DNA from 2 places in the Simplicispira sp. GW247-4R2A genome. Region 1 is predicted to be linked to the other one. Evidence: predicted binding sites of a transcription regulator. Region 1 holds the regulator's gene; the other holds the start of a gene.
What was found. Region 1 encodes sigma-54, which starts transcription at its own class of promoters, with help from an activator protein. Its sites were predicted from a motif close to TGGCANGNAANCTGCTTT; they were not measured.
Positions count from the first base shown of each region.

Region 2: a site for sigma-54 is predicted at 2,694-2,711, ahead of AC07ZH_RS07480 (methanol/ethanol family PQQ-dependent dehydrogenase). Genes of this name have one in related genera too.

Region 1 is NZ_JBWKZM010000001.1:15,484-20,504, forward strand. Features, by position in the region: gene AC07ZH_RS00090 (SPOR domain-containing protein) at 1-194, shown strand, start outside; gene AC07ZH_RS00095 (thiol:disulfide interchange protein DsbA/DsbL) at 248-886, shown strand; gene lptA (lipopolysaccharide transport periplasmic protein LptA) at 1,037-1,711, shown strand; gene lptB (LPS export ABC transporter ATP-binding protein) at 1,708-2,478, shown strand; gene AC07ZH_RS00110 (RNA polymerase factor sigma-54) at 2,481-4,046, shown strand; gene AC07ZH_RS00115 (THUMP domain-containing class I SAM-dependent RNA methyltransferase) at 4,189-5,021, shown strand, end outside.
Region 2 is NZ_JBWKZM010000008.1:28,359-33,379, reverse strand. Features, by position in the region: gene pip (prolyl aminopeptidase) at 1-31, opposite strand, end outside; gene AC07ZH_RS07490 (response regulator) at 28-675, opposite strand; gene AC07ZH_RS07485 (sensor histidine kinase) at 695-2,059, opposite strand; gene AC07ZH_RS07480 (methanol/ethanol family PQQ-dependent dehydrogenase) at 2,791-4,587, shown strand; gene AC07ZH_RS07475 (hypothetical protein) at 4,637-5,021, shown strand, end outside.

The DNA.
Region 1 (5,021 bases):
GCGACGCCGACGCCCAGCGCGCCAAGCTTGCCATGCTGGGGTGGGAGGCCCGCGTGAACGAGCGCGAGCAGAGCGGGCGCACCGTGTTCCGCGTGCGCATTGGCCCCTTTGTCAAGCGCGTAGACGCCGAGCAGCTCAAGGAGAAGCTCGATGGCGCTGGCGTCGAGTCGGCGCTGGTGCGCGTACAGCGCTGAACTTTCGCGCCGGCTCTCCATCCCACAGCAAACACCCATCAGGAGCGTATTGAATGAACCGTAGAGAGTTTTCCGCCACCTCGGCCACCCTGCTGGCGGCGTCAGGTCTGTCTCTGCCAGTCTGGGCACAGGGCGCTGCGCCCACGGAAGGCAAGAATTACACCCGCCTTTCCAAGCCCGCGCTCGTCGAGGCCCCCGCCGGCAAGGTCGAGGTGATCGAGTTCTTCTGGTACAACTGCCCGCATTGCAACGAATTCGAGCCCACGCTGGAAGCCTGGCTCAAGACGCCGCCCAAAACCATGGCGTTTCGCCGCGTCCCGATCGCCTTCAACGCGAGTTTTGCCCCTCAGCAAAAGTTGTACTACGCCCTTGAAGGCTTGGGCAAGGTAGACCAACTGCAAGCCAAGGTGTTTCATGCCATTCACGTCGAGAAGCAAAATCTCTCCAAGGACGATGGCATTTTTGCCTGGATCGCCAAGCAGCCGGGCATGGATTTGGCCAAGTTCAAGGAGATGTACAACTCCTTCACAGTCTCCAATGAGGTCCGCAAGGTGTCCCAATTGCAAGACGCCTACGGCGTTGAGGGTGTTCCCTCCATGGGCGTGGCAGGGCGCTACTACACCGATGGCAGCATGGCCGGCAGCCTGACCGGAATGCTCAAAGTGGTCGAAGCGTTGGTCGCCAAAGGCTGATTTCGCAACCGGGGCTGTCTTCCCTGTAATGCCCGCGGACGCTGCGGGCATTTTTTTGCCCGTGCATGGCACAATGGTTGCAAGATTCGTGCCGCCAAAGGCCAGCAGTGTTCACCCTGCGTTGGCGTGCCCTTTACTGACACTCTTCGCATGTTCTCTCTTTTCTTGCCGTCTCCTTTTTCTCGTGTGCGACCCGTCGAGCTCATCGCATGGGTGCTCGCCGCCATGGGGGTGCTTGCCACGGCGCCGGTGTTCGCCGAGAAGGCCGATCGCAACCAGCCCATGAACATCGAGGCCGACCAGTTGCGGCACGACGAACTGCAACAGACCAGCGTGTTCACCGGCAAGGTGGTCGTGACCAAGGGCAGCATCGTGCTGCGCGGCACGCGGCTGGAGGTGCACCAGGACGCCGACGGCTACCAGTCGGGAACGGTCACCGGTGGTGCTGGTCAGCGCGCGTTTTTCCGCCAGAAGCGCGACACGGCGCCAAGCGCCCTGCAAGAGTTCATCGAGGGGGAGGCGCAAACCATCGAATACAACGGCAAGGCCGATACCGTGCGCTTCGTCCATCAGGCCGAGCTGCGCCGTTACCGGGGGGGTGATTTGAGTGATGAAATTACCGGCGACGTGATCGTCTACAACAACCTGACCGATGTATTTACCGTGGACGGCCGCAACACGGGCAAAAAGCCGGGGGACGGTACAGGGCGCGTACGGGCTGTCCTCGCGCCGCGTGACGCCGCGCCAGCAGCAGCCGCCGCTCCAGCCTCGGACGCCAACCCCCTTCTGCGTCCCAGCAACCGCCTCGGCGGCGACGCGAAGTGACGGCACCAGCGCAGGCCAGCAGTGCGACCAGCCTGCTGGAGGTGCGGCATCTGGCGAAATCCTACGGCGGCCGCAAGGTGGTCAAGGACGTGTCCCTCAGCATGCGCAAGGGCGAGGTCGTCGGACTGCTCGGCCCCAATGGCGCGGGCAAGACCACTTCGTTCTACATGATCGTGGGCCTGGTGCCCTGCGACGCGGGCGACATCTTGATCGACGGGCATTCGGTGGCGCACATGCCGATCCACCGGCGCTCGCGCCTGGGGCTGTCGTACCTGCCCCAGGAAGCCTCCATTTTCCGCAAACTCACGGTGCAGGAGAACGTGCGCGCCGTGCTGGAGCTGCAGCAGAACGAGGAGGGAAAACCGCTCGCCAAGGCGGCCATTGAAGAGCGCCTGACCGAGCTTTTGCAAGAGTTGCGCGTGGAACACCTGCGCGACTCTCCAGCGGTGGCCCTCTCGGGCGGTGAGCGCCGCCGCGTGGAGATTGCACGGGCCCTTGCCACGCAGCCGCGTTTCATTCTGCTGGACGAGCCCTTTGCCGGGATCGACCCCATCGCCGTGATCGAGATCCAGCGCATCATCGGTTTCCTGAAGGCGCGCGGTATCGGTGTCCTGATCACCGATCACAACGTGCGCGAGACGCTGGGCATCTGCGACCACGCCTTCATCATCAGCGAGGGCGAGGTGCTGGCGCAGGGCACGCCGACCGACATCGTGGACAACGCCGAAGTGCGCCGGGTGTACCTGGGCGAGCACTTCCGGATGTAGCCGTGAAACCCGGCCTGTCGCTGCGCGTCTCGCAGCATCTGGCGCTCACGCCGCAGTTGCAGCAATCCATCCGATTGCTGCAGCTCTCGACGCTGGAGCTGGGGCAGGAAGTCGACCAGATGCTCGACGACAACCCGTTTCTGGAACGCGAGAGCGACGAGGCGCCGCGCGAGGAGTTTGGCCTGCTGCAGGCCGACATGCCCGTGCAGGCTGATGATGCGCCCATCGAGAGTGCTACGTATTCGGGAGCTGAAATCCCAAGTGCAGTAAGCGCCGAGAGCCAAAATGATTCGGAATATTCCGGAGCGGATGAGCTGCTGGATTGGTCGGGCGATGGCACGTACGACCTGGCGCCTGACGATGCCGAATGGGGCGGCGACGCCCCCGCGCGCCAGCAGAGCGACCAAGGCGAAGGCGTGGGCGACGCGCTGGACCGCGCGCAGGAGCATGGCTCGCTGACCGACTTCCTGCACCGCCAGGCGCTGTCGCTGCGCCTTTCCGATATTGACCGTGCAGCGCTCTCCTTCCTGATCGAATCCTTGAACGACAACGGCTACCTGGAAGACCCCCTCGAGGAACTGGCCGCCGGTTTGGCCGGGGGCGATGCGGAGGAGGCCGAAGAACTGGTGCACCGCTTCACCGTGGCGCTCTCGCTGCTGCAAAGTCTGGAGCCCACCGGTGTCGGCGCGCGCAATCTGGCGGAATGCCTGCGCCTGCAGCTGCAGGCGCTTCGGCACGAGGAGGCGCAGCACGCCGAGACACTCGCGACCGCGCTTGCCATCTGCCAGCAGCCGCTTGACCTGCTCGCGCGGCGCGACGTGCGGCGCCTGGCCCCCCTGTGTGGCGCCAGCGAAGACGCCGTGCGTGCGGCCATGGCCCTCATTGCCAGCCTTGAACCCCGCCCCGGCCGGCGCTTTGCCAATGTGGAGCGCAATGCCATCGTCCCCGACGTGCTGGTGCGCCGTGTCGGCACAGGAGGCGCGCAGTTTTCCGTGCAGCTCAACCCCGACGTGATGCCGCGCCTGCGCGTGCACGACATTTACGCGGGCGCCCTGCGCGGCCACCGCGGCAGCGACGGCCACCACGCGCTGCAGCAGCGGCTGCAGGAGGCGCGCTGGTTCATCAAGAACATCCAGCAGCGCTTCGACACCATCCTGCGCGTCTCGCGCGCCATCGTCGAACGGCAAAAGAACTTCTTCGTGCATGGTGAACTGGCCATGCGCCCGCTGGTGCTGCGCGACATTGCCGACGAGCTGGGGCTGCACGAATCGACGATCTCGCGTGTCACCACCGCGAAATACATGGCCACGCCCCAGGGCACTTACGAACTCAAGTTTTTCTTTGGCTCGGGTCTGGGGACGGATACGGGCGGCAATGCGTCGAGCACGGCGGTGCGGGCGCTCATCAAGCAGTTCGTCGCCGCTGAGAACCCGGCCAGACCGCTTTCGGACAGCCAGATTGCCGACATGCTCAAGGAGCAGGGCATCGAATGCGCGCGCCGCACCGTGGCCAAATACCGCGAAGCGCTGAAGATCCCCACCACCACGCTGCGCAAGGCGCTGACATGAAACACCCCCTGCGGCGCTGCGCGCCATCCCCCTCTCCTGCGGGAGGGGGACGCCACCCCTGGCCCGGCAAAGCCGGTTCCACGGTGGCACTGGCGTTTGGCTGCTGGTGGCAGCGGTGGTTGCACGACGCAACAGTCATCCTATGAATCAACTTCATCTATTTCTCCCTTGCGCCGCCGGCGTCGAGGGCTTTCTGGCCGACGAGGTGCACCAAATCACTGGCCTCACCGGCAACGATTTGCTTGTGGGCCGTGGCGGCGTACTGCTGCAGGCTTCCTGGCGCGATGCGCTTTTGCTCAACCTGCACAGCCGCCTGGCGCAGCGCGTGCTGGTGCAGTTGGCCCAGGGCCTGTACCGCAACGAGAACGATATTTACGCCCTGGCGTCCGGCATTGCCTGGGAGATCTGGTTCACGCCGCGCCAGAGCTTCAAGGTGGAAGTCACGGCCCAGCACAGCCCGCTGACCAGCCTGAACTTTGCCGCGCTGCGCACCAAGGACGCGGTGGCCGACCGCTTTCGCGCCAAGGCCGGCGTGCGCCCCGACGTGGACACCCAGTGGCCCGACGTGCGCGTGCACCTGCACCTGACCACCGACGAGGCTACGGTCTACATCGACACCTCGGGTGAGCCGCTGTTCAAGCGCGGCTGGCGGAACGTCAAGGAAGGCGGAGCCAAAGGCGACGCCCCGCTCAAGGAGACGCTCGCCGCCGCCATGATCGCCGCCACCGGCTGGAATCCGATGGGCGATGCGCCCCTGCCGCTCTACGACCCGTGCTGCGGCAGCGGCACGGTGGTCATCGAAGCGGCACAAATGGCCTGCAATATTGCGCCGGGCCTGCAACGGCGCTTTGCCTTTGAGAAGCTCTTGCCATTCCAGATGCATGTCTGGGGTGCTATCAAAGAAGAAGCTGCCAGCGCAATAACCACCTGCCCTACAGGCATATTTGGCAGTGATATTTCACACCGCATGGTCGA
Region 2 (5,021 bases), on a different contig from region 1:
CCGGAAAAAATGGCCCGGTCATCGCGCTCATGCCTCCATCAACCCGGCGCGCATGGCGAGGACCGCCAGTTCGGCGGCATTGCTTGCATTGAGCTTCTGTTTGATGTGGTAGAGATGCGTTCCGACGGTACTGGCGCTGACATTGAAATCACTGGCGATATCCCCCACCGAACGCCCTTTGGCCAACTGAAGGAAAACCGCAAACTCCTTTTCGGTAAGCGTTTCAGCCGGGTCGGCGGTACCCGAGAGTTGCGCCAGCGCGACCTCCTGCGCCAGTTCCGGATCGATATAGCGCTGATTCTTCGCCACCTGCCCGACGGCCCGCAGAAACTCAGCGGGTGTACTGCGTTTACAGAGGTAGCCCAGCGCGCCGGCCTTCAGGGCGCGCACCGGGATCACCGCGTCCTGATGCGCCGAAAGTATCAGCACGCGGGCGTTGGGATAGCGGGCGCGCAGGCGCTCAAGGGCGGCCAGCCCGCCGATTCCGGGCATCGAAATATCCATCACCAGCATGTCAGGTAACAATTCGCCATACAGGCGCACGGCCTGTTCGCCAGTTTCGGCCTCACCCACTACGCAAGCCCCGGCGCCCTCAAGGAGCGCACGAAACCCCATGCGCACGATCGCGTGGTCGTCGGCGATCAGGATTTTCTGACTGGCAAGGCACAGGGTCATGGCACTTTCTCCCGGGTACTTATGGGTTGGCCGGCAACAAGACACAGAGGCGAGTACCTCCACCGGCCACGCTGTCGAAATGCAACTCACCCAACAGCGCCGCGACGCGTTCGCGCATGCCGCTCAAGCCGAGGCCGCAGCCGGAAAATTTTGATGGCGCCCCAAGGCCACGGCCGTTGTCGACCAGGCAGAGTTCGAGGCGGCATTCCCGCCCCTGTTGTAGTTGGCGCAGGTGCACATCAACGCGGCTGGCTGCCGCATGACGTGCAACGTTGGTCAGACCTTCCTGAACAATGCGCAGCAGCACCTGAGCGAAGTCGTCGCTGACGTCTTGGAGGCCCGCCTCCAGCGTCGTGCCTAGGGCAATATCGGGATAGTGCTGTTGCCAGACATCGAGATAACGCCGCAGCATTTCCTCCATGTTGACGCGCCCGCCTCTGGCATCCGGGCGCAGATGATGAAGGATATCGCGCACGCCGTCTTGCATCTGCCCAGTCACGGCAACAATGCTTTGCGCGTACCCGTTCACGACCGGATGTTCGCTGGTGCGCTGTGCAATCGCACCAGCCAGTGCACGCACGGCAGTGATGCCTTGCGCCAGCTCATCATGCAGTTCGCGAGCGATGTTGCCGCGTTCGGCCTCCAGTCGCAATTGCACGCGTTCCGTCAGCTCATGCTCGGTTTCCAGCCGCACGTTGTCATTGACCGCTTCGGCAAGGCGGTCGGCCATGCCGTTGAACGCGCAGGCCAGGCGCCCGAGTTCCGGCACCGGAAAAACCGGCAGACGCGTGTCGAAACGGCCACGTCCGGTACGGTCGAGCGCCGCCATGACCACGCCGAGCGGGCGTAGCGCGCGGCGCAGCGCAAGGCGTACCGCAAAGAACAGCGCGATGAGCGATACCACAGCCCATCCTGCTATCAAGCGCAGGTCGTCCCAGGCATCGAGTATCGCGCGCGAGGAGTCCGGATGAAGGATCAGCGTCAACGGACCCGCATTGATCAAATGGGTGGCAAATTGCGGGTCGACGATGGCCGAAAACCAGCCGGGAGCAGCGCGCCCAGCCTTGTAAACAGGCTGTGGTGACAGGTAGACCTGATTCCCGGCTCTATCGAGCACTTCCAGCGCGTTGGCGCGAATCCGCCCGACCGCCTGCACATGCGAGAGCAGCTGCTCACTGCTCCAGACCGGTGGATCGGAGCGCGCCTGGCGAGCAGCAACGTTCAGCCACTGCTGGGCGACCCGACTGGCAGCCTCGACTTCCTCGTGGATGGATTTCCGGCTTTGCGTCAGCCACAAGCTACCCAGCGCCAATACAAGCACGCCAGCGAGCGCCGTCAGCACGAAACTGATGCGGGTATGCAGACTTGGCGTAAAACGGCGCACGGTGGTTTCTCCTCTTGAGCCGACGGGGACTACCCATGAGACCGCATAGGCAACATGCTTGTCACCGGAGCATTTCCCGGCCCACTCCCATTAAGACCAATGGAATGGTGAAGACCTTCACTGGCTGCGTTGCCGATGCCCCGAAGACCCATCTATTCGGCGGTGCACGGGGCCTGAAGCAGACTTTGCCGCGCTATCCCACGGTGCAATGGCCAACAAGACAGCAAGCATCGTGCCTACCGTGCCCTGAATACCTTTAGCGGAAACCGATACAGCGTAGGCCGGAGCACTGCAGTCGCAGGGGGAAAGAATGGTGGCGGGGCGGTCACCCTACCGGCCTCGCTTGCGGAGCACCTGTCGCACTTTGGAGCAGTTGACGCCATTTGAAACAGGCGAACTGTCCAGACCTGCTGCGCCTGTAACGGCTGCAGCTTCGGCGCTCGACCGAAACTCGGGCCCACTGGGAATTAGGGCGATGCTGAATAAGTCGCTGCGATGGCGAGGATTTGCAACGCCGCAGACCGCCCGAGGGACGGATGCGCGGCGCGTGAGGGACTTAATCAGCATTGCCTTAGACGCCGTATTTCCTGGCCGGCCGGCCACAGCCTCAGGGACAAATCACCCGTCATCATTCTGGCACGCTGCTTGCTTGAGTTCTCGCCCACGGGGCTGATACTGCTTTCTGGTGGGCATCTGTTCCGCTTCGGAAATACAACCAAGGAGACGATTCGATGAAACAGACGGGCAAAAACAACAGGGTGCCGTTCGTTTTGGCACTGGCAGCTGCAGCCGTACTTGGCGCCGGCTCGCTGGGCACAGCCCAGGCGAAGGACGTGACAACTGCAGACATTCTCAACGACGCCAAGACCCCCGGAGACGTCGTGAGCTTCGGCCTCGGCACTCAGGGTCAGCGCTACAGCGCGCTGAACTCCATCAACACGAAAACCGTCAAGAACCTGACGCCCGTCTGGACCATGTCCTTCGGCGGCGAAAAACAGCGCGGTCAGGAATCGCAGCCGCTCATCAGCGACGGCAAGATGTTCGTCACCGCCTCTTACAGCCGGATCTTTGCGTTCGACGCCATGACTGGCAAGAAGCTGTGGAAGTATGAGCACCGCCTGCCCGATGGCATCATGCCTTGCTGCGACGTGGTAAACCGCGGCGCCGCACTGTACGGCAACCTGGTGATCTTCGGCACGCTTGATGCGCAACTGGTCGCGCTTGACAAAGACACCGGCAAAGTGGTCTGGAAAGAAAAGCTGGAAGACTACGCAGCCGGCTACTCTTCCACCGCAGCACCGATCATTGCCAACGGCAAGCTGATCACCGGCGTGTCCGGGAGCGAGTTCGGCGTCGTGGGTCGTATCGACGCCCGCGATCCGATGACCGGCAAGCTGTTGTGGACACGTCCGACGGTCGAAGGCCACATGGGCTATACCTTCGACAAGGACGGCAACAAGATTGAAAACGGCATCTCCGGCACAACCAACGCAACCTGGCCTGGCGATCTCTGGAAAACCGGCGGCGCATCTACCTGGAACGGCGCTACCTACGATCCGGAAACCAACCTGCTCTTCGTCGGCACAGGCAACCCGGCCCCGTGGAACAGCTGGAACCGCCCCGGCGACAACCTGTTCTCATGCTCGACCGTCGCCATCGACCCCGATACCGGCAAGATCGTCTGGCATTACCAGAACACGCCCCACGATGGCTGGGACTATGACGGCGCAAACGAATTCGTCTCCTTCAACTACAAGGATCCGAAAACCGGCAAGATCGTCAAAGCTGGCGGCAAGGCGGATCGAAACGGCTTCTTCTACGTAAACGACCGGGCCAATGGCAAGCTGCTCAACGCCTTCCCGTTCGTCCGAAAAATTACCTGGGCCAAGAAAATCGACTTGGAAACGGGCCGCCCTGTCTACAACGACGAGTCCCGTCCTGGCGATCCGGCAAAAAGTGCCGACGGCAAAGCCGGTACTGAAGCATTCGCAGCACCAGGCTTCCTTGGCGGCAAGAACCAGGAACAGATGGCATACAGCCCGCAAACCGGCCTGTTCTATGTTCCGGCCAACGAGTGGTCGATGGAGATTCACAACGAGCCCGTGGCGTACAAAAAAGGCGCTGCCTATCTGGGAGCCGGGTTCACGATCAAAGCCATCAATGACGACTACATCGGTGCCCTGCGCGCTGTCGATCCGGCCACAGGCAAGATCGTCTGGGAAAGCAAGAACTACGCCCCGCTGTGGGGTGGCGTTCTGGCTACCGGCGGCGGCCTGGTCTTCCACGGTACGCCGGAAGGTTTCCTGAAGGCACTTGATGCCAAGACCGGCAAGGAACTGTGGTCCTTCCAGACCGGTACCGGCATCGTGGCACCTCCCGTCACGTGGGAAGCGAACGGCGAACAGTTCATCGCTGTGACAGCCGGCTGGGGCGGTGCGGTTCCGCTGTGGGGCGGCGACGTTGCCAAACGCGTAAATTTCCTCGAACAAGGCGGTTCGGTATGGGTGTTCAAGCTGCACAAGTCTTGATCAGCATTTGACGCTCTGATCGACCCGAAACGGGTCGATCACTCAAAATTTGTATCAGAAAGATGCTGAAAATCGCCGCCGTGCCGCACTGCAAATCTGCGCGAAAGCTGCTGCTATCGCCATGGTCCGCGCCGTGCCCGACGGCGGTTCCGACATCTTTCATTTCTCAAGCTACTTCGAACTCACGACACCTGGCATTTTCAGCAAAACAGCTCCCTGCTCTGGCAGACGTCAGCCCGCAATGGCCTCCTCTTTGCTCATGAAGCAAATCAGCTTTGATCTGAACCAGATCACCCCAACAACCCGCCAACCGGAATTCCGTGCCCAGATGCTGCGCGCAATTCGTTGGACTGCACTGGTTAGGCTCCTTGCTTCACTTGATGAAAGCACGCTGCTGAGGTTCCGCCACTGGCTAGAGAAACGTCAACGGATGG